DNA from 3 places in the Solibacillus sp. CAU 1738 genome. Region 1 is predicted to be linked to each of the others. Evidence: a T-box and tRNA genes for the amino acid it is inferred to sense, from the RefSeq annotation. Region 1 holds a T-box; the other regions hold tRNA genes.

What was found. A T-box is a leader RNA that pairs with one kind of tRNA and senses whether it is charged. The one in region 1 lies ahead of argS (arginine--tRNA ligase), so its partner is inferred to be a tRNA-Arg.
Region 2: it has a tRNA-Arg gene. The T-box ahead of argS (arginine--tRNA ligase) is inferred to sense a tRNA for this amino acid. The anticodon was not compared.
Region 3: it has a tRNA-Arg gene. The T-box ahead of argS (arginine--tRNA ligase) is inferred to sense a tRNA for this amino acid. The anticodon was not compared.

Annotation. Positions count from the first base shown of each region.
Region 1 is NZ_JBDQQN010000001.1:884,697-894,981, reverse strand. Features, by position in the region: gene corA (magnesium/cobalt transporter CorA) at 1-187, opposite strand, end outside; gene AAFN87_RS04485 (YqhV family protein) at 320-583, shown strand; gene AAFN87_RS04480 (NUDIX hydrolase) at 599-1,012, opposite strand; gene AAFN87_RS04475 (DUF2935 domain-containing protein) at 1,138-1,929, shown strand; gene AAFN87_RS04470 (metallophosphoesterase family protein) at 2,134-2,847, opposite strand; gene AAFN87_RS04465 (NUDIX hydrolase) at 2,921-3,325, opposite strand; gene argS (arginine--tRNA ligase) at 3,549-5,222, opposite strand; T-box leader at 5,421-5,638, opposite strand; gene AAFN87_RS04455 (hypothetical protein) at 6,090-6,590, shown strand; gene AAFN87_RS04450 (NUDIX hydrolase) at 6,661-7,113, opposite strand; gene panF (sodium/pantothenate symporter) at 7,643-9,088, opposite strand; gene AAFN87_RS04440 (YhdT family protein) at 9,088-9,348, opposite strand; gene AAFN87_RS04435 (diaminopimelate dehydrogenase) at 9,476-10,285, opposite strand, start outside.
Region 2 is NZ_JBDQQN010000001.1:231,204-241,488, reverse strand. Features, by position in the region: gene AAFN87_RS01200 (AraC family transcriptional regulator) at 1-821, opposite strand, end outside; gene AAFN87_RS01195 (sugar nucleotide-binding protein) at 1,289-2,107, opposite strand; partial or broken gene AAFN87_RS01190 (hypothetical protein) at 2,971-3,222, opposite strand; tRNA gene AAFN87_RS01185 (tRNA-Arg) at 3,378-3,451, opposite strand; gene AAFN87_RS01180 (metallophosphoesterase) at 3,630-4,133, opposite strand; gene AAFN87_RS01175 (XTP/dITP diphosphatase) at 4,147-4,737, opposite strand; gene rph (ribonuclease PH) at 4,739-5,494, opposite strand; gene racE (glutamate racemase) at 5,616-6,410, opposite strand; gene AAFN87_RS01160 (MarR family winged helix-turn-helix transcriptional regulator) at 6,427-6,870, opposite strand; gene AAFN87_RS01155 (helix-turn-helix domain-containing protein) at 6,939-7,166, opposite strand; gene AAFN87_RS01150 (acyl-CoA thioesterase) at 7,237-7,683, opposite strand; gene sdhB (succinate dehydrogenase iron-sulfur subunit) at 7,846-8,625, opposite strand; gene sdhA (succinate dehydrogenase flavoprotein subunit) at 8,628-10,285, opposite strand, start outside.
Region 3 is NZ_JBDQQN010000004.1:234,967-245,251, reverse strand. Features, by position in the region: gene trxB (thioredoxin-disulfide reductase) at 1-93, shown strand, start outside; gene AAFN87_RS13825 (NUDIX domain-containing protein) at 392-859, shown strand; gene rapZ (RNase adapter RapZ) at 873-1,763, shown strand; gene AAFN87_RS13815 (gluconeogenesis factor YvcK family protein) at 1,768-2,757, shown strand; gene whiA (DNA-binding protein WhiA) at 2,814-3,755, shown strand; gene AAFN87_RS13805 (HPr family phosphocarrier protein) at 3,866-4,123, shown strand; gene clpP (ATP-dependent Clp endopeptidase proteolytic subunit ClpP) at 4,475-5,059, opposite strand; tRNA gene AAFN87_RS13795 (tRNA-Arg) at 5,321-5,392, shown strand; gene AAFN87_RS13790 (Arm DNA-binding domain-containing protein) at 5,498-5,689, opposite strand; gene AAFN87_RS13785 (trypsin) at 5,835-6,128, shown strand; gene AAFN87_RS13780 (spore coat protein) at 7,309-7,926, opposite strand; gene AAFN87_RS13775 (glutaredoxin family protein) at 8,130-8,366, shown strand; gene AAFN87_RS13770 (sugar-binding transcriptional regulator) at 8,535-9,566, shown strand; gene gap (type I glyceraldehyde-3-phosphate dehydrogenase) at 9,611-10,285, shown strand, end outside.

The sequences.
Region 1 (10,285 bases):
TTTCCTGAATACAGTCCTCAATTGCTAGTGGATGAAAATGAAATATGTCAGCTAATTGCTGCATCTCCTCTGTTGTTGGTTCGCTAAAATCCGCCCAATACCATTTATATTTTTTCAGATTTTCTTCATTAATAATAATCCCCTTTTCCAGCTGATTATCATTTGTAATACCAATAAAATGGATCATCTTTTACACCTTTTTTACTTTAATTTGCCCCTTTGTCCGTTTTTTCACACATGAATTATTTTTCTTTTAAATAATTGAAAATGGACAATCATACATTTTAAAAAACATTAAAGAAAAAAAGGTGGTAAATATATGCAAACAGCACTTTTATATATCGTATTATTACGTATATTTTCAGGTAGCATCGATATTATGGCTGCATTTATTATGTACAAATTGAACAATTTAGAAAAGGCATTTACTGTTAACTCATCTCTTGCACTTATTGGACCATTTATTTTTATTATCACGACTGGCATTGGTTTAGCAGGCCTTAGTGATAAAGTATCATTTCTGAAAATGATCTGTCTTTTTAGTGGTGTTTTATTAATTTTTATTAGTTTACGTATGAAATAAATGTTATGCAGCCTTTTAGCATTGCTGTAAAAGGCTATATACATCATGCTTTTTAAATTCATCTAAAATTGATTGCGGTAATAACTCCTCCAGCTCGGACCGGCAAGCCCACTTGAAATGATCATGCTCTTTGGAAAGTGTTATTTGAGTAGAATGTGCCTTACAAAGATATAAAAGTAACACAATCTGCTGTGTCGGCTTAGTGTTGAAAGTTGTTGCATAAAGAATTTGCTGAACTTGAATTTCAAGCCCTACTTCTTCTAGAAACTCTCTTTTTAATGCTTCTTCAGCTGTTTCGCCAAACTCTAAACTTCCGCCGACTGTTTCCCATGTGCCTGCACCAATTGAATCAATATTAGATCGCTGCACAATTAATATTTTTTTGTTTTCTATTACAATCCCTTTAACTGCTACTATGATTTCGTTCATTACCGTTCCTTTCCGCAAGAACACCATTCCTTGCACTTTACTAAAATACTGCTTATTAAAAGCATGAACCTAAAATATCCTGAATACAATAAGTGACAGTTAATATAATTTAGGAGGTATATTAAATTCCTACATTTGTAACGCAATCTTTGGAGGAAATACGATTTTGGTCTCGAATTATGAAGGAACATGCTTTCTTTTTAAGTCTTGGATTTACCTCTGATCAAACAGAGCTTATACAAGAAGCAAAACAATTTATTCCTGTATTTGAACGGATTGAGGAGCAAGCAAGTATCTATAATGAAACAACAGATCCCCAAGTAATTAAACAGTTCAACATTCAAGTATACCAAGCTACTACTTATATTTGGGCCTATAAAAGAAAAGTACTAGGGCTTATTATAAGTTGTAAAATAATAAGTAATAACTTCCCCCTATTAGTAGATCATACAAGCCGTGAAGCATATTATTTTGCTAAGCGTTTAAAAGAATTAAACGAAGGTAAATTAATACCTTTACCTGAAGCAATTATTCAAGAAAATGTATTTTTCCTAAAAATCATGGCCGATCATTCGAAATTCATCGGGCATTTACTAGATCCTTCAGAAAGAAAATTAGTAGATCAAGCACGTGAATTTAGCCATGATTTCGACCAACTACTTTACCAGGCACAAGATTTAGATCATATGCGTCCTCAATCTGAAACAAGGCCGCTTTTAGACCAATTCCTTGATCAAAATCGAGTATCTGTCGTGGCGTTACGTGACTTCAAGAAATCAGCGAGAGATTTAATTGAAGCTTGTAAAATAAAAAGCATTATTCATCCACTTCTCGCAGACCATGTATACCGTGAAGCAGATCATTTTCTTCACATTATTGATGCGTTCGATGCCCATCTTACTGCTCAGAAAAGATAAATACTCCGTATAAAATAGCAAATTATAAATAATAAGACTTTCGGATAATTATATATTGACTGCTCATTAAGAGGTATTCCTAAAGGACTTCCAGGATAGCCTCTTTTAATTTTGCCTTCTAATGAGTAGAGTAGTTAATAGAAGAATGTATTTACTTTACAAGTGAATTTTCAGTCTATCCTCTCGTCAAGTCCAATAATCCTTTTATATTTTGAAAAATGTATTCAAAATAAACTCTTTCTCAGGAATATCTGTAGATTTGAAATCTTCAATAAAACTATCATAATCAAATTCAACTTCATTAAGTTCAATTTCAATTTTGTTATTGATTGTACAGATTGCATACTTTGCCTTTCTCCCACTATTACAACCTAGCGCACCTGGGTTTACATACATTGTTTTTTGATTTTTAAAGTATTGTCTAGGGTGATGATGACCAAAAAAGATACAATCAAATACTGGATAGCTTTTAAATAATGTTTCCATATTGGCAAGAGAAGGTACTTTAATGGATTCAAATGGGCCTTCGTGAAATAATAAATCCTTATTTTTCAATGCATAATGTGTAAATAAAAAATTATTCGAACCAAATTGTTTTATTATTTCTCTAGGTAGTTTCTTTAAAAAAGGAATATATTGTTGATCTAAATTGTTAAGTATCCATTCGTGATGTTTTCTAGTGTGTTCATGGTTCTTAGGATATGGTAGCTGATCATCATGATTACCTGTTACAATAAAACAATCTTCTAAAGATGTTAATATTTCTAACACTTCGTTTGTCTGATGTCCAATTGCGATTAAATCACCTGTACAATATATTTCCTGGACATTGCGCTTTTTTATATCTCGTAATACAGCCTTTAATGCTTCAGCGTTGCCATGAATATCTGTCAAAATAGCAAACTTAATCTCTGTCAAATCCATTTCCCCTCTATAGAAAGTTATTAATTATTCTCATTGGGACTAGTTATTTTGTTAAAACCAAAATTATTCACCTTACATTAACAAATGATAATAAAACTTCTTTATCCTCTGGGTAGTCATGCTGTAACGAAGCTAATTCGTCATATGTTTTCCAAGCTATTTCTTCAATAATTTCGTCTGGATCATGATAAGTTATTTGCCCTGAAACTACTTCACATAAAAAGTAATACGTTGTTACATCATAGTTTCCGATAACCGTCTTTTTTGTATGCAACGCTTCTTTTATCATTACTGTATAGCCCGTTTCTTCGCTTACTTCCCGAATGCATGCTTGTTCGGCGGTTTCACCAATTTCAATTTGCCCAGAAGGAACACCCCAACTTGTTGTACCCTTGCCTCTAACCATAAGCAATTTATCGTTTAATACGGTAATCGCAGCTGCACCATTCCAAGTTATTAATGTACTACTCATTCGGCCACATCCTTAACAACTAAATTATAATGAAATGATTTTTCTAAAATAAGTTTCTCAAAAGCTAACACGTTTTTTTAGTACCTCTCTACATCATAGCAAATAATACAATTTTTTGGAAAATCATTAAAACAATTGAATATAAAAAATCTCGTTTATCGTAATTGATAAACGAGATTTTGATGTAATTTCGAAATTACATCAGGTCGAGCAAATCCTCTACTTACATTTCTTCCGGACTTGCTAAGCCAAGTAAACGAAGGCTTTCTTGTAAAACGGTTGAGACTGCATAAGCAACAGTTAAACGGTCTTGTTGCTTGCTATCTTCACTAATGATTTTCGTATTTGCGTAGTATTTATTAAAGCTTCTTGCTAGCTGTAAACTGTATTTTGCTATTTGAGATGGATCTGCATTAGCAAATGCTTTTTCGATAATGATCGGGAATTCTTCAAGTTGTTTTATAACTAACCAAGCTTCTTCGTCTAGGTAATTAAGCGGTTCGTTATTTACATTGTATGAACCCTTTTTAAGCAGTGTTTGAATACGCGCATTTGTATATTGCACATAAGGTCCTGTTTCCCCTTCAAATGTCACCATTTGATCAATATCAAACTCAATGTCATGCATACGATCATTTTTTAAATCGTTAAAAATAACTGCTCCAATACCAACTTCATTTGCAACTTGCTCCTTGTTCACTAAAGTTGGATTTTTTTCAACGATATTTGTCATTGCGGCATTTACTGCTTCTTTTAACACATCAGCTAATAGTACGACTTTCCCTTTACGAGTAGACATTTTTTTACCACCCATTAACATCATGCCGAATTGTACGTGTTGTAGTTGATCAGCCCATTGATTGCCCATTTTCTTTAATACCGCAAAGAATTGGTTAAAATGAAGAGACTGTTCGTGTCCTACTACATAAAATACTTTTGCTGGATTGTATGTTTCATGTCTATAAATGGCTGCTGCTAAGTCACGAGTCGCATATAACGTCGCACCATCATTTTTTGTAATTAAGCATGGAGGCATATTGTCTAATTGTACAATGTTAGCGCCATCTGACTGTACAAGTAATTGCTTTTCTGTTAATTCTGTAATAACGCGGTCCATTTTATCATTGTAAAATGCTTCTCCGTTATACGAATCAAATGAGACATTCAGCAATTGATAAATTTCTTTAAATTCTTGTAATGAAGCATCTCTAAACCATTTCCATAAGTTTGTAGCTTCCTCATCACCATCTTCTAACGCTTTAAACGCTTGTCTTGCCTCTTCATTTAGCGCCTCGTTGTGCTCAGCTTCATCATGGAATTTAACATAGATTTTCAATAATTCTTGGATAGGATGTTGTTCGATTTTTTCTTTATCGCCCCATAATTTATAAGCAACAATTAATTTACCAAATTGTGTTCCCCAGTCGCCAATATGATTAATACGTACTGCGTTATAACCCATCTTTTCTGAAATATTAGCTAAAGCATTACCAATTACAGTAGAACGTAAATGCCCCATTGAAAATGGCTTTGCAATATTTGGTGATGAGAAATCCAGTACAATGTTTTCCCCATTTTGTTGTTTAGAGCCATAGTTATTTTGTTGTTCTACAATATTTGCCACAACATTTTGTGCAATTGGTAGCGGCTTGTAAAAAATATTGACATAGGCATTTTCGACTTTTACTTCTTTAATAAAATCTGCCTTTATTTTTGATGCTAGCTCTGTCGCGATCATTTGTGGTGCTTTTTTATACTTTTTAGCTAATGTAAAACAAGGAAAAGCGACATCCCCTAAATGATCATATTTTGGTTTTTCTAATAATACTTCTACTTCCTCAATCGATAAATCGTTTTGTAATGCTTCATTAATGACTTTTGCTAATTGTTTTTTCATTGTTATTTTCCTCCTATAATATAAAAGTGCAAGCGCCCTGCTTAGCCCCGACTAGCGCTGGAAGGTCACAAACGAAAGCATCTTTTCCGCTTTCGATTGCTTGCCTGAAGCGACCTCGAGGGGCTTGGCGCTTAAGCTAGACTCTGCTCAAACTCCAGAAACCTATACTTTATAAAATAAAAAAGCCCCCGTCTCTAAATAAGAGACGAGAGCATAGATTCCCGTGGTACCACTCTAGTTGCCACATATGTGACCGCTTTTTTCGTTGATAACGAGGTGTCTTCCCCGATATTCTCTACTGCAGTTCAAGAAACTTCTCCAAAGTGCGCTTCACTATTATTTGTTGCATTAGGCTCACACCAACCCTAACTCGCTTGGCAACTCATATTAGCTACTCTCTTCTTCATCGAATTTGTTATTTAAATTAATTGTGATTTTACCGAATGTATTTCAAAAAGTCAACAAGTAAATTGACTTAATAATTCACGTTTTATTAATTTCCCCGTAACTAACCTCCAGATATTGGTTCATTACCGTAACTTGTAGTTGATTTCCGTTCCAAATTTATTTGCGACGAAAGAGAAGCGACAGGAGCAGTTGTGCGCTTTCCGGGGAGGCGTCCAACCTCCACTTCAATCATAACGCATTATATTTTTTTAATAGTCATCCCCGACTTCTGGTGATGAACCAGATAATTCACTAACAAACAGTAAACACCGGACAAAAAGTTGAATTCTCTGTTTTTTGGTGGATATTTCATTCACTTAAAAAATGAAAAACAATCGACGGAGAGTAAAATCATTGTATAATAGCCAATTTTTTGAAACTTTACTCAAATAATAACGACTAATTTATAGGAGGGATGTTATGAAAAGTATATTTCGAACAGGGCTATTTTTGACACTTCTATTTACTCTTTTCGGATGTAGCGATGACAAGGTTGAAGAATCAAACAAAAATTCAAATGAACAAAAAGTTGATAGCATCTTTAATAGTTCAGATGAAAAACCACCAACTTTAATAATGACAATTGGTGACCAAGTAATTAAAAATCAAATGGGTACATATAATTGGCGTTTTATTGATAAAAAAACAGGACAATTAGTAAATGTTGTAGCTGACCACGCACCACCGTATGACATGGTAAATATTGAAGAGTCTACTAGTGTAAATTTAAATGAGCCCATCAAATTAAATTTCGAAAAAGAGCCAACTAACTTTGAAATTAGAGTTTGGGAAGATAAAAAAATAATCAACACATACGAGACATATGAAGAAATAAAAGAAAAAGGGAAATATGTAATTGAATTATTAGGTACTTGGGAAGAAGGTACTGGTACTTATGTGTTTGCTTTAGATATACAGTAATCTCAATGATTCATAAGCGTATTCGTATTTTTCGATACGCTTATTATTTTGCAGAAAATCAACAAGCACTTTAAACGAGGTGATTAATTTCCACATAATTATTTACTATTTTTGATAATCCTGCTGGATATAAAGCGAAATCTTTTTGCAAAATATCTTCTATTGGAATCCATTTCGCTACGGTACATTTATTAAGTTCAACTACTTGAAACTGTGTTTTTTGATATAGGGATTTATCTATAAATTCAACTATGTAGAATTGTGTGATTTCGTGCCCGATTTTTTCATCGATTTGAAAAATATTTTCTACACATGTCAAATATTGTTTGATATTAATATCTACACCAAGTTCTTCTTTATATTCCCGTATTAATGCATCTGAGGATCTTTCACCAAATTCTATTGTTCCGCCTATTGGACGATAATAAATACCTGTACCTTGCGAGTGTTTTCCCTCTTGTTCTTCTAATAAAATGGAATTCTCATTGAATAGAATGCCTAAAGTATTTGCTCTTGGATGCATACAGTACCTCACAATTTATTTTAACTTAAATACGTCTGATCTTTTGATTAGTAGAATAAAACAGACCCTTTTTATTTTTGTCTCTTCACCAATTGGGGGGTGATTTAATTTTTTTAAAAAGTTTTAATAAAGCGCGATGTTTTATCCAGTAGGCACATATTGCCGTCTCTACATTATTATTTGGTTATAAAATTAAGCAAAATGCACTATTAGAATTATTTATCAGTAATTGTTAGCACACGGAACGGAGAGCGGCGACTCCTGCGGGAATAGCATGAGCTGAAGGCCCCGCAGGAGTGAGGCACGAACGACGAGGAGACTGAAGCCATGCCCGCGGAAAGCGTCCGCTCAGAGTGGAGTGTGCGGTGTCTATATGGTAACCACGACTTATGGTGATGACCACATTTTCATTATACAGTTCACAGAGAATAAATGGTATTAAACTCCAAAACAAAAAGGAAAACGATTGCAGACAATTCTACAATCGCTTTCTAAAAATGTTGCTTAGTATTCACTATTTGCTCAAAAATTAAATATCTAGTGCGCCTTTATTGTCTTTTTTCTGCGTTAATAAGCTAACAACAACAAAGACGATTAGTGACACGATAATTGGTAAAGTTACAGTATGCATCCCAAATGCATGTTTTGCAAAACGGTCAATGCCGATATATAACGTTAATCCGACAATCATCGAAGCAATTGCACCGTATTTATTTGCCTTTTTCCAGTACAGGCCGAAAACGACACTCCATAAAAATGCGGATTCTAACCCGCCGAATGCAAATAAATTCAACCAAATTAAAAAATCAGGTGGATTGATTGCAAAGAGCACTACTGCTAAACCGATAATTGTCGTTACCCAGAAGCTGCTTGATTTTATTTTTGCTTCACTAGCATTTGGATTGATAAAGTTTAAATAAATGTCCTTCACAACTGTAGAGCTAACTAATATAAGTAGTGCATTAACAGTTGACATAATGGCCGCCATTGGAGCAGCGAGTACAATACCTGCCAAAAGTGGTGGCAATACTTCAAGAGTTAAAATCGGCATAACTTTATCACCAATTTCGATGCCAGGTACAACAGGGCGCGCTAAAATGCCGATGACATGCATCCCGAACATAATGGTTCCGATACCGATTGTGCCTATAATGATGGCGCGGTGCAGACTTTTCGAATCTTTATAACTCATCGCCCGAACTGCAATTTGCGGTAGACCAATGACACCTAGTCCAATTAAAATCCAAAACGTAGATACATAAAGTGGTGTTAAAGAACCATCAGCACCAAATGGCGATAGAAATGCAGGGTTTTCAGCAACTAAACTTTGCATAATATTATCTAAACCACCACCAGCGATAATAGTGCCGATTAATAAAATGATCGTCCCAATAACCATAATTGAGCCTTGCAACGCATCTGTTAACGCTACTGCTCGGAAACCACCAATTACGACATAAATAAGCACAGCTGCTGCGAAAATAAGCAAGGATGCTGTATATGTTAAGCCTGTTAACGACTCGATTAAACGTGCACCACCGACCCATTGTGCTGTCATAGAAGCAAATAAAAATACTATTATACTAATAGCTGATATAATAACGACTACATTGCTGTTGTAACGCTTCTTTAAGAAGTCAATTAACGTAATGGCCTCATAGCGTCTTGCAATAATCGCAAACTTTTTCCCTAAAATCATTAACACAAAATAACCTGCAGGAAGCTGCGCCATTGCAAGAAGTACCCAGCCAAGTCCTAAATTATAAGAAACTCCAGGACCACCAATAAAACTTGAAGCACTGCCATACGTTGCCATCATTGTCATCGCAAGTATGAAGCCGCCCATTTCACGGCCACCTAAAAAGTATTCTTGCATAAATGAGTTAGATGAGCGCACTTGCTTATTTGCCCAAATACCTATACCGAATATGATAATGAGGAAAATGATTAGTGGGATTATGACTTGCCAATGAATCATCTGTCATCCTCCTCTTCAAATGAAACGTCCTTGAAAAATAGCTTCATCGTTAGCCATATTAATATAAACATAAAAATCGTGCCTGCTATACAGCTATAGAAAAACCATGCAGGAAAACCGAGTACATATTTATATTCAGTTGGATCACCACTTCCGAGTCCGTATGCAAAGCCGTACCAAATCGCAAAGTTAATAATGACGAGTCCTACACCAATTAAAGCTTCTTTATGTGCGATGGCAAAACGCTTATCTCGCATCTCTATCCATCCTTTCAATATAAAGTAACTACTCTATCATAATTGTTTATTTTCTACTTATAAAGCTAAATTTATTTTATACTAAAAAAAGAACAAAACCACGGATTGTGATTTTGTCCCCTACCTCTTATAGTAATTCCTTACGTAAATCTGCTGCAGATTTTGGTGAAAGTAAACCAAAAGGAATATCGAATACTGTTTTTGCCCCTTTATCACCTTTCGTGCTTAGTTTATGTGCCGCGCGTGCATAAGCCACTAGTACGCTAGATGTAAACATCGGATTGCTCTTTAAATTAAGTGAGAATTCTAGAATTTGCTTGTCGCCAGCACCACTTTCTCCTGAACGAATGACAAATCCGCCATGTGGCATCCCTGAATGGTTTGCTGCTAATTCTTCTTCAGATATAAAGTTCACTGTTGTATCGTAATCTGAGAAATAATTTGGCATCGTTTTAATTTGCTGTTCAATTACCACTGCATCCGCCCCATCTTCTAGTACGACAAAACATTCACGTGCATGCTTTTCACGCGTTGTTAGCTCTGGGTTTTCTCCATTACGGACACGATTCACTGCATCCTTTATTGGTAAAGTGTATTGAACTGCATTTTTAACACCTTCGATACGGCGCACCGCATCCGAGTGACCTTGGCTTAAGCCATCCCCCCAAAACGTATATGTATTGCCAACAGGTAGAACAACTTCACCTAATAAACGGTTTAATGAAAATAAGCCCGGATCCCAGCCTACTGAAATAATCGATACAGTATTTGCTTCCTCAGCTACTTTATCTACACTATCAAAAAATGCTGGGATGGCTGCATGTGTATCAAAACTATCCACCGTATTAAACCATTGTGCAAAATGTGGTACTTGTTCTGGTAAGTCTGTTGCAGAACCACCACATAAAATTAATACGTCGATCTCATCTTTAAATTT
Region 2 (10,285 bases), 650 kb from region 1:
AACGGATCCTCATCGGTGTATACTTCTAGTTCAACCGATCCTGATTGCTCATAAGGATTGGAAGGAAACCATTCAGAGTAAATTTTCTTCCATGTATTTTGCATTGCGTCTGGCATTGGGCCGTGTACTTCAAAAACTACCCACTTTGATGCGGGAACTTCCATTGCTAATAAATTTTCTGGTACATCCCCTACACGGTCTGTTGCAATCCAATAATCAATTAAACTATTGTCTTTATAGTTTCGATCAGCAACACAAACGCCAAGCACCCCTTTAATATCACCATTGTTTAAATGAAATAATTGCTTATCCATCTCTTGGCTATTCATTTCATCCCAAAATAAAGGAATGCCTTGTGTATTTTCACCCATTTTGCAATTATAAGTTCTTTTCACGCCGACAACTTGAAATTTTTCTTTCTCTACAATTTTGTACTTCATTGGTTCTGCTCCCTTCAAACTCACCTGAATGACTAGGCGGTTATATGATTGTAGTTTTCCTTGCTTCTTTCTTGCTTCACTCGGTGTTACGTTATGCTGTTTACGAAATGCTTTTGTAAAAGCTTCTGGAGTGTCATAGCCATATTTGTAGGCCAAATCGATAACTTTATTATCTGTATTCATCAATTCTTGTGCAGCTAAAGTTAGTCTTCTTCGTCTTAAATAATCAGCGATAGACATATCCGTTAAAATAGAAAATGTTCGTTGAAAATGAAATACCGAAGAATTTGCTTCTCTCGCAATTTCATCTATTGTAAGGTCATCTAATAAATGCTCTTCCATATAATTTATTGCTTTTTGTATCGATTCTATCCAACTCAAGTACGACTCACTCCTTGTATGTATCATATATTTTTGCCTACATCTTATCCTGTCATTTTATGCTTTGTTTGGACTGGTAAGGTGAATGGGCATTTAATAACTATATTCATTATATCTCCCGAATTTTAACAAGACATCATCATATTTAATAAATACGTTGTACCTTTGTTTTCTTGTATTCGATCAACAAAAAAGACCCACCTCAAATGATGCACTTGAGTATTAGGTCTCAACCATTATAGATTACTTAACTTGTATTACTTGTTGTAATTATTAGTAGTTATATTATTGTTAATAGTTATGTTTATGTTCAAAATCGTTAATAACAGACAAACTAATATAAAGAGTAATGCTGTCAACTTTTTCATCATTCTCTCCCTTGTTATTTAATATATTTGGATTTCTAAGCGTATAGATTACGTTATGAAGCTAGCTCCATATAAATGAAATTTCAAATTAAGATCTCATCAATCTACTAAACAAGAGATAATTTCCTCGTTAGTACTTTGTAGTGACCTCGGAAGATCTTTTCGATTTGACACAAGACCAAAATAATAAGTCTGCACTTCATCTTCATAAGGTTTATCGTGAATATTTATTTCTTCAGATGTTAGTTTATTTACTAGTTCTTTTACAAATGTACTTTCAGTTATCATATCTACTGCTCCTAAATGCATTACTCCGCTCAATTCATTTTTTAAAATGTAGTGCATTTGACGCGCTAACTGAGTATCCAATAAAAAACTCCATTCTAAATTACTATAAGCTTGAATGGGAATAGAATTTGAAATATTCTTTTTAATATTATTGAGTCGAGGTGAATTTTTCCCCCAAATGCCCGGGATTCTCACAATACTAACACGATTCCCCAATATTTGGACTAACATTTTCTCACAATTTATTTTATATTGACCGTAATCTGATTTTGAGATAGGTTCGTCCATTTCGTTATGGTGCTTAGACAAATCTCCATCGAAGACATTTGTCGTTGAGAAAAAGTATAAAACACTGTCTCTATTTATTAGTTCTTCAGCTAGTTTGTTGTGAAATTTAAATTGCGCATCATAATCCCCCTGTAAACATGAAATAACAATATCTGGTTGAACTGAGTTAAGTATTTCACGTATCGTTCCTTCTTCTTGAATGTCTAAGTAAAATTGCTTGTCATCCTCAAGATTTGTTGTTGATGAAAAGTAAGTTCCGTATACATCGAAATCATTTAAACATTCTGCAGCGATCGCTCTCCCTACCAATCCACTAGCACCAATAATGAATAATTTCTTCATATTAACTCCCCCTAATACAGAAAATTCTAACTATAACAATTTTACACTATTATTCTCATTACACGCCAATACTGTGACTTTTTTAGCTAAATAAAAAAAAGACTTTCCTTTTTTTAAGGAAAGCCTCTCGACTACACTTAGTCCTTTACGAATTGTAACGTGGTGGATCATCTTGCGATTTTGAATCTTTTTTATCAGAATTCATCATCTTAGTAACCCTCCTGTTTCATGTTCGATTGGAAGTGGAATCTTTATTAGTATGCCTAACCTGTTATTTTTTATTCAGTAATGATTCAAAATGTTTATCTTAATTAAATCACTACTGCCTTCATGTCTTAAAAATTTATGAAATTTGATTCGAAATCTACAGGCAGCGTCTTACAACTATTTTTTCTTGTGTAATAACTTTTCGTTTTGTAGTATTTTTTAACTTATTCTCTGAAATAGAAAAAACACTACAAAGCTTTGATAACAAAGAATTTGCAGTGCTTTTGGGTTGGTTCCTTTCCTCCTTGTTTCCATCAGAATCAACAGACGCTACTAGTTCTTTTCAAGGCTGATAAGGACTCGTTTAATGGTTTCCACCATACTTCAAAAACTTTATCAAGTCTACTTTGTTCCAAAGCTACTTCCCCTAATGCTTTATTAATGTTTTTTAGCGAACTTAGCTAGTGTTAAGAAGTTCACTTTTTTATTACAAAATAAATCACATACAGCCATCCGAAAATACCGTGAATAATTGCCCACAGTATTGACTTATTGACAATCCAAGAGATGAATATCGCTAATACAACTCCAAACCCAATTACGCTAGATATTACTTTCTTTATTTTCCTTTCTTTTATTGATCTTAGCATTTACACCTAACCAATCCTTTCCGCTGTTTTATCAATAAGAATATTTCGCTTACGTAATACCTTATGTCGTGACATATATAATTTATCCGCTATATCTTCCCATTCATAACAACCGTCCTTGTCCCAATAACGCATGTCAACGACTGTGCGCATATCTTCATCCAGTTCTCGGTATAAGCCTTCCGCAGTCATGATGATGTGCTTTAAATTTTGGTAGTAAGCATCATTAGCGAGTACCATTGCTTTTTTAGCAGTTGTATCAGTTTGAGATGTTTACTTTGTATACCTTTTGTATACCTACTATTAAAAAACCACCGTATTCCAAGAAAAAGAAAAAAGCGCTAGAAACGTTGATGTATCAACATTTCTAACGCTTTTAAAATCACTCTCTAACCAGTGATTTTCTGTATTTACGTCCCCAGTAGGATTCGAACCTACGACCGCGAGCTTAGAAGGCCCGTGCTCTATCCAGCTGAGCTATGGAGACAAAGTGTTTTCCGTGTATCTAATAGGAAAGACAATATTTATTATATGTATAAACAGAAAGAAAGTCAATACGTTTCCCTAAAAAAATCCCTACATTCAAATAATTTATTTTTTCTATAAAATCATTTGTTCAAAATAACAAAATCACCTTGCTCCAATACAGAAACAAGGTGATTTTACTAACGTTCGAATCGAATCATTTCAAGTAATTTATTTATATTTGAATAACAATTTATATTATACACGTTATCTTCAATATTCACTAAAACATAGCTCTTATCATCGCGTCCACGTGGTTTAAGTAGACTACCTGGATTGATAAACAATATATCATCAATCATCTCAGCACCAAGCAAATGCGAATGACCAAAACAGCAAATATTTGCGTCTAGTTCTTTAGCTCGGTAGGTTAGCGATAATAATGAAGACTTCACATTAAATAAGTGGCCATGTGTAACAAAAATTTTCGTCTTGCCAAGCTCTAAAAGTAGCTCATCGGGGAAACGGTCATCATTGCGATCACAATTTCCGCGCACTCGCGCAACTCCTTCTAAATACGGATGGTCATACGGTAATTCACTATCTCCACAATGAATGATTGCTTCCACATCCGTATGAAAATCACGTACTTGGCGTATGACCTCTGCATCTCCGTGTGTATCACTCATGATTAATAGCTTCATTGCCACACATCCTTTACATTAATGTTGGCAAAGCTTCTGCAAGTTTACGAATAGCATTGCCGCGGTGTGAAATCGAACCTTTTTCTTCAGGAGACAACTCAGCCATTGCGCGCTCTAAGTGTGGTACGTAGAAAATTGGATCATAGCCAAAGCCATTTGAACCACGTTTTTCTTCTAAAATAACGCCTTCACACGTGCCGAATACCGTAAACGTCTCCATTTCCGGACCTGCAATGGCAAGTGCACAACAGAATCGTGCTGTGCGTTCTTCCTCTGGCACACCTGTTAACTTTTCTAACACTTTTACAATATTTGCTTCATCGTCGTGATCACCTGCGTAACGCGCTGAATAGACACCTGGTTCACCATTTAATGTATCTACTGCTAATCCACTATCATCTGCGATAACAATTGTATTTAATGCTTTCGCTAATGTTTCAGCTTTTAATACAGCATTTTCCTCAAATGTTGTACCTGTTTCCTCGATTTCCATATCCGGTGCAACCTCAAACATCGTAACAACTTCGTAACCTAGTGGAGCAAAAAGTGCTTCAAAATCTTTTGCTTTGCCTTTGTTTTTTGTTGCAATGACAACTTGCTTCATTTTATGCTTCCCCCTTAGAACCTACTAGTAAAGCTAGTTCACCAAGCGCTTGTTTTTGAATTTCGATTAATTGCGCAATACCTTCTTCGCCTAGCGCTAATAACTCGTTTAATTCCTGACGTGAGAATGTCGCTTCCTCACCAGTGCCTTGTAATTCGACAAAGCGACCAGCACCTGTCATGACAATATTCATATCTACTGCTGCATCAACATCTTCAACGTAGTTTAAGTCTAAAACTGCGCCGATTTCATCAATCATACCAACACTTGTTGCCGCTAAAAAATCAACAATCGGGAATGTTGCAAACGGTTTTGTTTCACCTAGTTTAGCAATTGCTTGTGTCATCGCAACAAATGCACCTGTTATTGAGGCTGTACGCGTTCCTCCATCTGCTTGGATAACGTCACAGTCGATCCACACTGTTTTTTCTCCTAATGCTTCTAAATCCACTACAGCGCGCAATGCACGTCCAATTAAGCGCTGGATTTCCATTGTCCGGCCATTAACTTTACCACGCGAAGATTCACGTTGTGTACGTTGTGCTGTCGCTCTCGGTAGCATTGAGTATTCTGCAGTAATCCAGCCCTTTCCTTGACCACGTAAGAAACCAGGTACTTTATCTTCAATTGTTGCTGTGCAAATTACTTTCGTGTTGCCTACAGTAATTAACACAGAACCTTCTGGATGCATTAAATAGTTATTTTCAATTTGAACTGTACGTAATTCGTTCACAGCTCGTTCGTCGTGTCTAGTCATGATTGTCCTCCTTATACTTTCGCGCCCTAATCTTATCATAAAATGCTACGTCAAAAAAGATGAAGGTCTATAATTCCAAAAAGAAAAGCCCGAATGGAAGTGTATCCAATCGGGCGAATTGTTAAAATTTTATTCGTCGAATATCTATGTTTTCTTGCTCTAGCCATCTCTCAGCAATTGAACGGAAAATAGGCACTGAGCCAGATGCAAAAAAGACATGGTGAGGTGCCTCATCATTTGTACGAAGCTGATTGTTGTAAGAAAGAATCGCTTCTGCATCACGAGCTGTCTCTTCTGCGGAAGACAATACGTGCACACCTTCCCCTAAAGCTGCTTCTATTTGCTTTTGCAAAATTGGATAGTGGGTACAGCCTAAAATAACCGTATCAAAACGTTCATCTTCAAGCGGCTTTAATCCATTAGCGACTAAATCATAAGAAAACTGACCTTCGTATTCGCCACTTTCTACAAGTGGTACAAATGTTGGGCACGCAAGCGGAATTACTTTCGCTTTTGTTGATAAAGAATGTAATGCTGTTTCATAAGCAGCACTTTTAACTGTACCTTCTGTAGCTAGCACAACAATTTCATTGCGCTTTGTTTTTTTTATAGCAGCACGAGCCCCTGCATTAATTACACCTAGAACAGGGAATGGCATATTTTTTTGCAAGCTTTCAAGTGCTACCGCAGTTGCTGTATTGCAAGCAATTACTAGCATTTTAATATTCATTTTTTCTAACGCCTTAGCCATTTGCCACGTAAAATTACGTACTTCTTGCTTTGTACGCGGACCATATGGACATCTAGCTGTATCACCAATATAATAAATTGTTTCATTCGGCAAAAGTTCCATAATTGCTTTTGCTACTGTTAAACCGCCAACACCAGAATCGATTACACCAATCGGGGCATTCACATAAACCGCCTCAATCCTATTTCATTAATAAATGTAATTTTTGTAATAAACGTATTAAATCTGCTCCTTCAATTTCATCAAAATGCCCCAAAATGTCACGCAAGTAATTTTGACGCTTTTCAATTACTTCTTGAATGATACGTTCCCCTTCTGGCAGTAAGTGAATCCTTACAACTCGGCGGTCTTGTTCATCTCGCACACGCTGCACTAGTTCATTTTTCTCCATACGATCGACTAAATCTGTCGTTGTGCTAAATGCCAAATACATTTTTGTCGATAAATCACCAATCGTCATATCGCCAGACTCATGTAACCATTGTAGAGCTACAAATTGTGGAGGTGTAATAGTGTAATTACTTAATATTTCACGACCTTTTTGCTTTATTAAGTGTGAAATAAAACGTAATTCCTTTTCTAAATTAGCTATGGATTCAAAGCTATGTCTTTCGTTATCATTCATGTAACTAGTTCACTCCTCAAATACAATTCATAGTTCTATTTTGAAGTGTTTCTATAGAAATAGCAAGTCTACAATCCGTTTAGCTTTAACTCCTGTAGACGCAACAATTCAATTAATGCTTGAGTACGGCTTGATACACCTAGCTTTTGTATCGTATTCGAAATATGATTGCGCACCGTCTTTTCACTTATGGAAAGCTTTTCTGATATTTCTTTTGTTGAGTAGTCTTCAATTAATAGCTGAAATATTTCACGCTCTCGTTTTGTAAGTAGCAAGCGTGATTGTGAGCTACCCATATCGCAACAACCTCCTATTCTGTTCTTAGTAAAGTATGTGACTAGGCGGCTTGCGGTGAGGGCGTTTTCACTATTTCCCACGCAATAATTGCTTTTCTTGTTCTGTCCAAGGTGTCCCTTTTCCTGTTTGTCGACAAATTTGCACAATTGTACCTCGTCCAGTAAAAACAGGATGACCTTTGTCGTTTTTTGCTACATAGTGAATATCAATCGAGCTTGTACCTACCTTTGCAGTTTTCACGTAAATTTGTAACTCTTCATCAAAAAATACTTGTTGCAAATAATCACATTGCAAATCAGCGACAACAGGAATATTGTCTCCGTTTGTAGATGCCCATTCACTCATTAAACCAAGAGATTTAAAATATTCGATTCTAGCAAATTCAAAATAAGTAAACGGTACTGTATTGTTTAAATGGCCGTACATATCTGTTTCACTAAAACGAACTTTCACATCCACTGAAAACTGAAATTCCTCAACCCATTGTTGAACATCCTCTATATATGTTGCACGCAAAAAACCCACCCCTTAACAATAGTATGTATTCCTCTTCGGGAAATGAATACGTATTCATTATAGCACTGTAAAAGTAGAAATCGGTTAGAAAATAACAAAAATGCTATAAAAATCAAAAAAGCTAGCTTTCTCTAGAAGAGAAAACTAGCTCTAAGTTCAATATTAGTCTACCATATGGTCAGAACCAAAGAAGTTCTTGAACATTTGTACTGTTGCTGAACGGTTAAGTGCAGCAATAGAAGTAGTTAAAGGGATACCTTTTGGACATGCTGCTACACAGTTTTGTGAGTTACCGCAGTTAGCAAGTCCGCCATCTCCCATAATTGCAGCTAAACGCTCGTCCTTGTTCATTGCACCAGTTGGGTGTGTATTGAACAGACGAACTTGTGAAAGTGGAGCTGGACCAATGAAATCTGCTTTTTCAGAAACGTTTGGACATGCTTCCATACAAACACCACAAGTCATACATTTAGATAATTCATAAGCCCATTGACGTTTACGCTCTGGCATACGTGGACCCTCACCTAAATCATAAGTACCATCGATTGGAACCCATGCTTTCACTTTTTTCAGTGCATTGAACATGCGGCTACGATCAACCTGTAAGTCACGTACTACTGGGAAAGTTTTCATTGGCTCTAAACGAATTGGTTGTGTTAATTTATCTACTAATGCAGAACAAGATTGTTGAGGGCGACCGTTAATAACCATCGAACACGCACCACAAACTTCCTCTAAACAGTTCATATCCCAAGCTACTGGAGTAGTATTTTTACCATCTGCTGTTATAGGATACTTTTGAATATGCATTAAAGCAGAAATTACGTTCATACCTGGACGGTAAGGTACGCTGAATTTTTCCAAGCGAGTAGCGCCGTTTTCAGTATCTTGTCGTAAAATCTCAATTTCAACCATTTTACCAGTGTTTACTACTGCTTCCATGATTAGTTATCCCCTTTCGCAGAGTAGTCACGTTTACGTGGTGGGATTAGAGAAACGTCAACCTCTTGGTAAGAAATTTGAGGTTCACCAGTAGCTGGATCAAATTTCGCCATTGTAGTTTTTAAGAAGTTCTCATCATCACGGTTAGGGAAATCTGGTTTATAGTGCGCACCACGTGATTCATTACGTAATAAAGCACCTTTTGTCATAACTTTTGCAAGGTATAACATATTTTTCAACTGACGCGTAAAGTGAGCACCTTGGTTACTCCATTTTTGCGTATCATTAATGTTGATTTTTTCCCAACGTTCTTGAAGCTCAGTTAACTTCTCATACGTTTGTTCAAGGCGATCATTGTGACGTACTACAGTCATATTATCTGTCATCCACTCGCCAAGCTCTTTGTGTAATAAGTATGCGTTTTCAGTTCCATCCATGTTAAGGATAGCTTCCCACTTCGCTTTTTCTTCTTCTTCACGTGCAGTAAAGATAGACTCTGGAAGATCTTCCGCATGTTTTTTAAGATGTTTTACATAGTCCACTGCATTTGGACCTGCAACCATACCACCATAAATAGCAGAAAGTAATGAGTTTGCTCCTAGACGGTTCGCACCATGCTGAGAGTAATCACACTCACCAGCAGCAAAAAGACCAGGAATTTCAGTCATTTGGTTGTAATCTACCCATAAACCACCCATTGAATAGTGAACTGCTGGGAAGATTTTCATAGGTAATTTACGTGGGTCATCGCCTACGAATTTTTCGTAGATTTCGATAATACCACCTAGTTTAATATCAAGTTCATGTGGATCTTTATGAGAAAGGTCTAGGTATACCATGTTTTCGCCGTTAATACCAAGTTTTTGATTTACACATACATCGAAAATTTCACGAGTAGCGATATCACGTGGTACTAAGTTACCGTAAGCTGGGTATTTTTCTTCTAAGAAGTACCAAGGCTTACCGTCTTTATATGTCCATACACGTCCACCTTCACCACGAGCTGACTCTGACATTAGACGGTTTTTATCGTCGCCAGGAATAGCTGTAGGGTGAATTTGAATGAACTCTCCATTCGCGTATGATGCACCTTGTTGATAAACAATCGATGCCGCTGAACCAGTGTTAATAACAGAGTTTGTTGTTTTACCGAAGATAATACCAGGACCACCAGTTGCCATAATAACAGCATCCCCGCGGAATGATTTTATTTCTTCGCTACGTAAATCTTGCGCTACGATACCGCGGCAAACGCCCTCGTCATCGATAACTGTACCAAGGAACTCCCAGTGCTCGTATTTATTTACTAAACCAGCAACTTCGTGTGCACGAACTTGCTCATCTAATGCGTAAAGTAATTGTTGACCTGTAGTTGCACCAGCAAATGCTGTACGGTGCATTAACGTACCACCGAAACGACGGAAGTCAAGTAATCCTTCTGGCGTACGGTTGAACATTACCCCCATACGGTCAAGTAAATGGATGATGCCAGGTGCAGCGTCAGCCATCGCTTTTACAGGCGGTTGGTTCGCTAAGAAGTCCCCACCATAAACTGTATCGTCAAAGTGAATCCATGGAGAATCCCCTTCACCTTTTGTATTTACCGCGCCATTAATTCCGCCCTGCGCACAAACAGAGTGTGAGCGCTTCACTGGAACTA
Region 3 (10,285 bases), on a different contig from region 1:
CGACAAATTGTAACGGCAACTGGTGATGGCAGTATTGCAGCACAATCTGCACAGCATTTTATTGAAGAATTGAAAGAAAAGTTTGAATTTTAACCATTACTTAATAAAACTGTAACTTCCTTGCAATATAAAAGGGATATACTACAAGTATTAGTAAATCTCCCTTTTGAAATATTGTATTTTAGGTTGTTTCTGCATATGAAGCAGAGACAGCCTATTTTTTTGTGTCATATAATTATGTATGCATTGGTGCAAATGTTTTTACGAAGACGGAGTGCCTTGCCTGAGTGTAAGCAAGCGAATGCATTTAAGTGTAATAGCGTATCCCTTTGTAACGACGATATGATACAAGGTATAATAATGAAAAGAGCACAGATTTGAGGTGTAAATAATGCAAAGAATTGCAAACTTGTTAGCAATACAAGATGGGAAAGTATTATTACTACAAAAACCGAGACGTGGTTGGTTTGTAGCCCCCGGTGGGAAAATGGAAATCGGAGAATCGATTTACGAGGCTGCGATACGTGAATTCGAGGAAGAAACAAATACTACGCCGAAAAATGTGCATTTAAAAGGTATTTATACGATGCTCATTAAGCGCGGTGACGAAGTAGTGGATGAATGGATGCTTTACACATTTATTGCACATGGTATCGAAGGCACTCCTTTTGAAGAAACTCGGGAAGGAAAGCTTGGTTGGTATACGATTGAGGATTTACGCGAAATCCCGATGGCAGAGGGAGACCGAACGAATTTATTATTTGCTGCATTAAATAAAGGGATGCAGTATGGTACATTTGAATATACAGAGCAATTTGAATTAATAAGTGAAACAATACAAACATCGATTGAACAGTAGCAAACCAGAGGGGATGAATAGTGTGAGTAGTCAGAACAATGCACATGAAGTAGTCATTATTACAGGTATGTCGGGAGCTGGAAAAACGGTTGCTGTCCAAAGCTTTGAGGATTTAGGGTTTTATTGTATAGATAATATTCCGCCAGATTTATTAATTACATTTTTAGCACTATTGCGCAATTCAAAGAAAGAAATTTCGCGCATAGCAGTTGTAATGGATTTACGAGGTCGGGAGTTTTTTGAATCAGTAATCGATGCTTTAGACGAATTACAAGCTGAAGAGGATGTACGAGGACGTATTGTATTTTTAGATGCAGATGATGAAACGCTTGTCCGCCGATACAAAGAAACGCGTCGTTCGCATCCATTAGCACCAACAGGTTTGCCGCTAGAAGGAATTAAATTAGAGCGTGAACTATTGTCGGAAATTAAAGGACGTGCAAAAACGGTTATTAATACATCAAAACTGAAACCGCGTGAATTACGTGAAAAGATCTCGACTGAATTTTCACATTCGAGTACACCGACATTTTCAGTGAATGTTATGTCATTTGGCTTTAAGCATGGCATTCCGATTGATGCAGATTTAGTATTTGACGTTCGTTTTTTAAAAAATCCTTATTATGTAGAAGAATTGCGCCATAAAACGGGCTTACAAACAGAAGTATCTTCTTATGTATTAGCAACAGAAGAAACGCAGCAACTCATTACAAAACTGACGGATTTATTCCAATTCATGGTTCCCCACTATAAAAACGAGGGGAAATCACAACTCGTTATTGCGTTTGGCTGTACAGGTGGCCAACACCGTTCCGTAACACTTGCGGAATATTTCGGAAAGTTACTTGGGCAAACAGAAAATACGGTAATTACACATAGAGATATCAATCATAGAAAGGATTGATGTAATGAAAAAAAGGACTACTCGTACACGAATTGTTGTAATTGGTGGAGGCACGGGTCTTTCTACTGTATTGCGCGGACTAAAAAAAGGTCCTTTTGATATTACAGCGATTGTTACTGTAGCAGATGACGGTGGTTCCTCGGGGCGTATACGCGATGATTACGATATTCCGCCCCCTGGAGATGTGCGTAACGTCATTGCTGCCCTATCAGATGTCGAGCCACTTGTTGAACAAATGTTTCAATATCGATTTTCGCAATCTGAAGCGTTAGGTGGACATTCCCTAGGTAATTTAATGTTAACAGCCTTAACGGATATTACCGGGGATTTTAGCCATGCGATTGCAGAGATGAGTAAAGTTTTAAATGTACATGGTAAAGTAATACCTGCTGCAAATAAAAAAGTGACTTTGCATGCAGAGCTCGAAGACGGCACCTTTATTGAAGGGGAATCTCGTATCCCAAATACGACTATTCCAATCAAGCGTGTCTTTTTATCTCCGGGTGAAATTGAACCAATTCCAGCAGCGATTCGTGCTATTAACCGGGCAGACTATATTTTAGTTGGCCCTGGAAGTTTGTATACGAGTATCATTCCTAATCTACTAGTTCAAGAAATAGGAACGGCTGTCGCTCGTGCAAAAGCTCATAAAATATACATTTGCAACTTAATGACGCAAAAAGGTGAAACGATTAACTATACTGCGGCAGATCATATTGCTGCTATCCACGAGCATGTTGGTGAACCTTTTATTAATACTGTTCTTATTAATGATTTTGAGATGCCACAAGCTGTGATTGAAAAATATAAAGAAGAAAATGCAGCACCTGTTGTTTTTGATACAGAGCGTATAACAGAAATGGGTATTGAAATTGTCAAAAGAGAAATAGCGCTTATTAACAACGATACAGTACGTCACCATGCAGCAAACGTAACAAAATGGTTAGTAGAATATGTGCAAAAACCACAGGGAAAAGAAAAAACGAGAACATAAAAATATGTATGTTATTATGAATCTACATATTCATTACTAGAAAGGGGGAAACATATATGTCATTTGCATCTGAAACGAAAAAAGAGCTCACTCAAGTAGAGACGGATGACAGCAGCTTAAAGGCAGAAGTTTCAGCCCTAATACGCATGAACGGTTCTTTATCCTTTACAAACAAGCAGTTAAGTTTAGATGTGCAAACAGAAAATGCGGCAATTGCAAGACGTCTTTATACGATCATGAAAAAACTTTATCCGTATAATGTAGAATTGCTTGTACGTAAAAAAATGCGATTAAAGAAAAATAATGTATACATTTGTCGTGTGCGGGACGGTGCGCGTGAGTTATTAACAGACTTACAAATCATTTCGGATGATTTTCAGTTTAATCATACAATCGCGAAATCCCTCATTCAGAAAAATAGTCAAAAACGTGCATATTTAAGAGGTGCATTTTTAGCTGGAGGATCTGTGAATAATCCGGAAACATCGTCATATCATTTAGAAGTGTACTCATTATATAAAGAGCATGGCGAGGCACTTGCAGATTTAATGAATGAATATCAGCTTAATGCGAAAACAATTGAACGTAAAAAAGGCTTTGTAACGTATTTAAAAGAAGCCGAAAAAATTTCAGATTTCCTAAGCTTAGTCGGGGCGCACCAAGCGATGTTAAAATTTGAGGATGTGCGTATCGTGCGTGATATGCGTAATAGTGTAAATCGTATTGTAAACTGCGAAACTGCGAATTTAAATAAAACAATTGGTGCAGCACTTCGACAAGTTGACAATATCCGCTTTATTGACAGCGTATTAGGTTTAGATCAATTGCCTGAAAAATTGCGTGAAATTGCGAGACTCCGTGTAGAATACCAAGACGTTACATTAAAAGAGTTAGGGGAAATGGTATCGACAGGAGTCGTAAGTAAATCGGGAGTAAATCATAGACTGCGAAAAATTGATGAAATTGCCGATGCATTGCGTCGTGGTGAACAGTTGTGAAAAAATTTTGAAAACGAATACAAAAACCGATTCATAAGCATTGTTCTTTTGGCACCAATTCGATAAGATAAAGCTATACGGACGAACGGTTATGAAAGGGAGAAATGTAAATGGTTGAAAATCAAGTAGAAGTAAAATTAAAAACAGGCTTACAAGCGAGACAAGCTGCCCTTTTCGTGCAAGAAGCAAATCGCTATAAAGCCGATGTATTTTTAACAAAAGATGAGAAAAAAGTAAATGCTAAATCCATTATGGGCATTATGAGCTTAGCAATTGCTAAAGGCACCGCTGTTATATTAACAGCAGATGGTGATGATGCCGAAAAAGCAGTAGCAGCACTCGCTTCATTAATCGGACAAGAAGATTAAGAGAGTAAATTAGCCTGTTGCTAAATCCTTTCAACACAATCTGATAGTAGCTCCAAAATGATGTGTAGATAAAGTTAAAAGACTTTGTCTACACTCTTTTTATGTTCGAGGAAAATCGAATAAAAGTCGCTGGATCATAAGCGCTATCTTTGTTTGAAAAGCCGTGAGATATATTTATTTTGCGAGCAAGGTTGATTAATTAGCTGATTAGATAAATAAAACTTTGCTTCACACGTAATTGTAAATCAAATTTTTTATGCAACTTAAGATAGCGACCGTGGCTTTTTCACGAAAAACATAAAAAAACTGCGCTAGAAGCAATTCCTTCTACGCAGTTTCTCATTTATTGTCTTATTTATTACGGATTAAAATTTCATCGATTAAGCCGTATGCTTTTGCTTGCTCAGCAGTCATGAAGTTGTCACGATCAGTATCACGTGATAATGTTTCGAAATCTTGACCTGTATTTTCAGACATAATACGGTTTAATTTTTCACGTAAGAATAAAATACGTTTTGCAGCAATTTCAATTTCTGTCGCTTGACCTTGTGCGCCGCCAAGTGGTTGATGGATCATTACTTCAGCGTTTGGTAGTGCAAAGCGTTTACCTGGCTCACCAGCAGAAAGCAGGAATGCACCCATTGATGCTGCCATACCGATACAAATTGTTTGTACTTTCGGTTTAATGAAGTTCATTGTGTCATAAATTGCCATACCTGCAGTAATTGATCCGCCTGGTGAGTTAATGTAAAGAGAAATGTCTTTATCTGGATCTTCTGCTTCTAGGAATAGTAATTGTGCAACAATCGAGTTAGCTACGTTATCATCAATTGCGCTTCCTAATAAAATAATACGGTCTTTTAGTAAACGAGAATAAATGTCATACGCACGTTCACCACGGTTTGTTTGTTCAATAACTGTAGGGATTAAATTCATAAAAAAATCCTCCTTTTAAAAAGGTAATTTCGTGTACTGAATGCTGAATATGTTGAATTGTTTCAGCTGTACCATTATCATACACAGAATAGTCAAGAAAGGTCAAATAAAAACTCTGCGTTTAACAGTTGAAATGTTACATAGACATTTGTATAATAGGAAAGTCGCTAATTTATTTTGCTAAATGATTAAATTGCCCTTTTTTAATCATAACTAAACATATTTTTCATAAGCTCTTTACGAGTTTTATTTTTTGCTAATGTCCTCGTGGTGTAATGGATAACACTGAAGATTCCGGTTCTTCCGCTGGGGGTTCGATTCCCTCCGAGGGCGCTTTACGGTTAAATTAATTTGTTAATAAAATTTTGTTAGTCGTCAAGGATGTTGAATTATCAACGTTTTTGATGATTTTTTAGTTTGAAGAGTTGTATTAAGAAATTACGCTTTCCAATTTCTAAAGCATTCCACAAAAGGGATGTTTTTAGTCACGACTTTAGCACCTTTTTGTAATCGAGCTTCAACTTCAACTGCTGCAATTCGAGCGTCCTTTTTAGTTTTAAACTCCCCTTTACGAATCGATCGACTTTTGCCGTCCGCAAAGTGTACCCCATTTTGTAATGCTTGCCACATTTAATTTCTTTTAGCTAGTGCAATAAAAGACAAGCGCATGATCTCGATCTCTTATAGGTTAATTATTGAAGAGAGTGGTCTTTTTGTTTTTAAAAAAAGGATTATTGTACTAGATGTCGAAAAAGTAGGAAAAAGGGGTGGTAACATGATTATGAATAGCGCTGAACATATGAAAGTTAACGTATTTATGACTTTTGATGAATTGTCAGAATACGTAATGGTGACGCTCGACCGCCATAAATTAATCGTAGAAGTACTTTATTACAGAGCAGAGAGTGACGAAATATTTGATTTAGACTTAGATAAATTTGAAGTCGTAAAAAGTTTTACATACGCTAATTTAGCGGAAGCGGAGCGCAAGTATGCCGAAGTGAACGATATACGTATAGCTGCTCCGATGATTGCAGAGTACTTTGCCGAAAGTGAAGTAAAAAGATAGTGCGCAGAAATTAAAAGCCTTCCACAGTATAGTGTCCGATCGGTTTATATATTTGACCTTATTTTACTACAATTGTAATAATTCGATTAATGAAATTATACATTGTACTACAGTTGTAAGAAAATTAAAGTAAAAGTTGTAGAGTGGCATTAAATAATTGCTGCTCTATTATTTTATTAACTAATGTACTTAATGACAAAAAACTATACAGTTGAGATTTAGCGATGGAAGAATGTACACTCGATATTAAAGCTTTTTGTAAATAGTGCAATCAAATTGCCTGTTACTATTAATTAAATTGGATGTTAAAGGAAGAAAGGGGGAGTGACATTGGATAATAAAAAAGTGGTGAAAAATGGAATAGGATTTGGGTCGGTTTTAGCTATTACGATATCGTGGAGTTTACACAAATCGATATTATGGGCGATAATTCACGGATTATTCAGTTGGCTTTATGTTATTTATTATGCAATTACAAGATAATGCGACTTTTAGGTGTGGCATGAAGAGGGGAGCTAGGGGCATCTTGTAGTGAAATGCCTTTTCTTAGTAAATTGTATTCGATTGAAAAAGCTTAAGATAAATAACTTCTGGTATTAGATAAATAACTCGCTTGGTTTGATAAATACTACATGCAATTAGATAAATACCTTCCAATATTAGATATTAAACTCATCGTCAAACGGAAACTCACTGCCTTCAAACATTATAATCTGCAATTATTTTTTTTTATTAAGTAATAATACTTGAAAAGCGTAGCGATAATTAGTACAGTATTAAAAGTTGTAGTAAATGCGAAGTGCGACACATTTTTTCAGCATTACACATAAGTATTGAAAATGCTGATGTATAGCCTTTTACCAATTATTATACTATGCCTCTGAGGGCACCATTTTACTGTTTCAATTATATATTTGTATAGCACGACCTAATTACAATGGTTAGTTTAGCAGCCTAATCGATGTAAGGGGAATGAACAGATAGGGATAAAATGAAACACTGTACCGATTACATTTTATCTCAACTTCATTCTTTCTAAATTTTTAATAACAAACAATCTAGTTTAAATAGATGTTTGAAAGGTTTTATATAATAAAAGCCATCACAATTTGTGATGGCTTTTTCGATATCCTTATTTCGGAGTTTTCGTTATGTGTTGTGAAGGCGTAAATAGTACGCCTTAGTTTGGCATATTTTTAGCCATTTGTCCTTGGCCGTACATATTTAGCATTGCTTGCATATCTGTTGGGGATAGTTGAGGGACTTGGTAATTACCCTTTTTATTTTGATAAATCGAAACTTCATATGCCATTTCTACACAGTTCGGAACGGAATCTTGCAATACGCGTCGAAGCACGGGGTTACATGTTTCAAGCGCTGCCGCTGTTTTGCCTTTCGCCCCTGCTTTATGCATCGCTAGCATAAAACCAGCAATAATGGAGTCATCAATCTCATTTGCAGATTGCATTGGCTTTTTCGGCTCACCTGGTGTAATACCGTACGTAAAGTCATTGTCAGTTTGCATATTATAGCTACGTGTTGGATGCTTCGGATCATGCCCCGTTTTATATGCCTCAACTGTAATATTATATTCGTCTAGCATAAATGCATACTGTCTGTCCATAATAGAAAGAAGCTCTGGATCTTGAATTTTATCACGTAAAAGCACGCATTGATTTAAAGCGCCAATCATTGAACTAAGTACTTCATGTACGTCGAATAATTCATGTCCTCCATGATTATTTGAAAGTGGCATATTTGGTTGTTGTCCTTGTTGTTGTTGAAATTCACCTGTCATTTTGTTTCCTCCAATCAGAATGTAATACATAGTATAGTTTGTCTTATAAACGGTATATTATGCGTTTTCCTTATCAATGTAAGGCAAATAGCTTTTAATGATTACTTTTTTTGAACTAAATGGAAATTCAAAAAGAATATGCAAGTCAGTACCTTTCTTTCATGACGTTCAGTTATAATGAACATAGAAAAGGAGCGTATTTCATGCAAAAAGTGATGTATTATTCAAAGCCTGATTGTGAATTGTGCGAAGAAGGACTCGTGACGCTAAAACTCGTACAAGAAGATATTCCGTTTCATCTCGAAATAATTAATATAGAAGAAAATGACGAAATACATGAGAAATATATGCTGATGATTCCGGTTGCGGAATATGCAGGAGAAATACTACAATACGGGCGTTTAGATTATGTGACGTTAGTAGAAGCGCTAAGCGAATAGGCTAAGCGTTTCTATTGTTGAATATTTGTAAAATTCAGAGGGAACTCATTGCGTTAAAATGTAATTCAAGTTATAATGAATGCAAGAAATATTTTTTTTACCCATAGTGGGACATAATTTGTATTAGTGGGACAAAAAACGCCCAACTATACTGTAGTAGGTGATTTTTTGGACAAAAAAACTTTTTTCGAGGCACAGCGCAAACTATTGCCGGAAATGGATACGCTATTAAAAAAGCGGTATCGCATGTTACAAATAATTTATTTGCAAGGACCAATAGGCAGACGCACGTTGGCAGAAGCGTTACAGTTGACTGAACGCGATATACGCAACGAAATGCAAATTTTAAACGAACAGCAACTTATCGACATTCATTCAAAGGGAATGGTATGTACAGAAATTGGAGAAGCCGCTCTTGAGCAGTTAAAGGAATTATTCCATGAGCTTACGGGCATTGCTAAAAAAGAACAAAAGCTAAAAGAAGCTTTTAATATTGATCACGTCATCATCGTACATGGCAATGTCGAAACGGATTCCACAACATATGCAATGCTTGGCAAAGAAGCAAATAGTGTATTAGTTGACTACGCAAAGCCAAATAGCCAAATAGCCATTACAGGTGGTAGTTCTGTTGCGGCAATGGGCCCGTATTTGCAACCGCAAAAGCCTTTGAACACAGCGCAGTTTATTGCAGCTCGTGGTGGTATTGGCGATGAAATGACGATGCAAGCAAACACACTTGTAGCACAATTTGCAGCTAAAAGTAATAGCAAGTATCGTACACTTTTTCTACCAGAGCAACTAAGCGAGCAGGCATATAGCGCCATGAAAGAGGAGCCGATAGTTAAAGAGATGATGGCACTTTATGACGAGGTTAATATTGTTATTCACGGCATTGGTGCAGCAGAGGAAATGGCTGAACGCCGTAATAGTAGTGAGAAAGATAAAGCTTTGCTACTAAAAAAAGGCGCAGTCGGAGAAGCATTCGGATATTATTTTGATGAACAAGGGCAAATTGTACATCATATTCGTACAGTTGGTATTCAGCTTGAGCAAGTCAAAAAGTCTGATGTAGTCATTGCGATTGCTGGTGGTATTCATAAAGCGAAAGCCATTCAAGCCTATTTTAAAAATGCAGCAAAGCAGACGGTCTTTATTACTGATGAAAGTGCTGCAAATGAAATATTAAAACATATATAACGAGCAAATCGCTCTTATAAATAAATTTTTTGGAGGAATTATACATGGCATTACAATTAGCAATTAATGGATTTGGTCGTATCGGCCGTTTAGTATTCCGTGAAGCGATGAAACATGAAGAGTTCGAAGTTGTTGCAGTAAATGATTTAACAGACGCTGGTCAATTAGCGCATTTACTAAAATACGACTCAGTTCACGGTGTATATGATGCAGACGTACAAGCAGAAGAAGATGCATTCATCGTAAACGGCAAGCGTGTTCGCGTATTCTCGGAAAAAGATCCTGCAAATCTACCATGGGGCTCTCTAGGGGTAGATGTTGTACTTGAATGCACAGGTAAATTCCGATCAATGGAGGAAGTATCAAAGCACATTGAAGCGGGCGCGAAAAAAGCAATTCTTTCTGCACCAGCAAAAGGTGAGATGCCAACATACGTAATGGGTGTGAATCATACACAATATGATCCGTCACAGGATGTCATTTCAAATGCATCTTGTACAACAAACTGCTTAGCACCAGTGGCAAAAGTGTTAGATGAAAAATTCGGTATTAAACGTGGAATGATGACAACAATTCACTCATACACGAATGATCAGCGAATTTTAGATTTCCCGCACTCTGACCCACGTCGTGCACGTGCCGGCGCAGTGTCTATGATTCCAACAACAACAGGTGCAGCAGTTGCGGTGTCTAAAGTTTTACCACAATTAAAAGGTAAA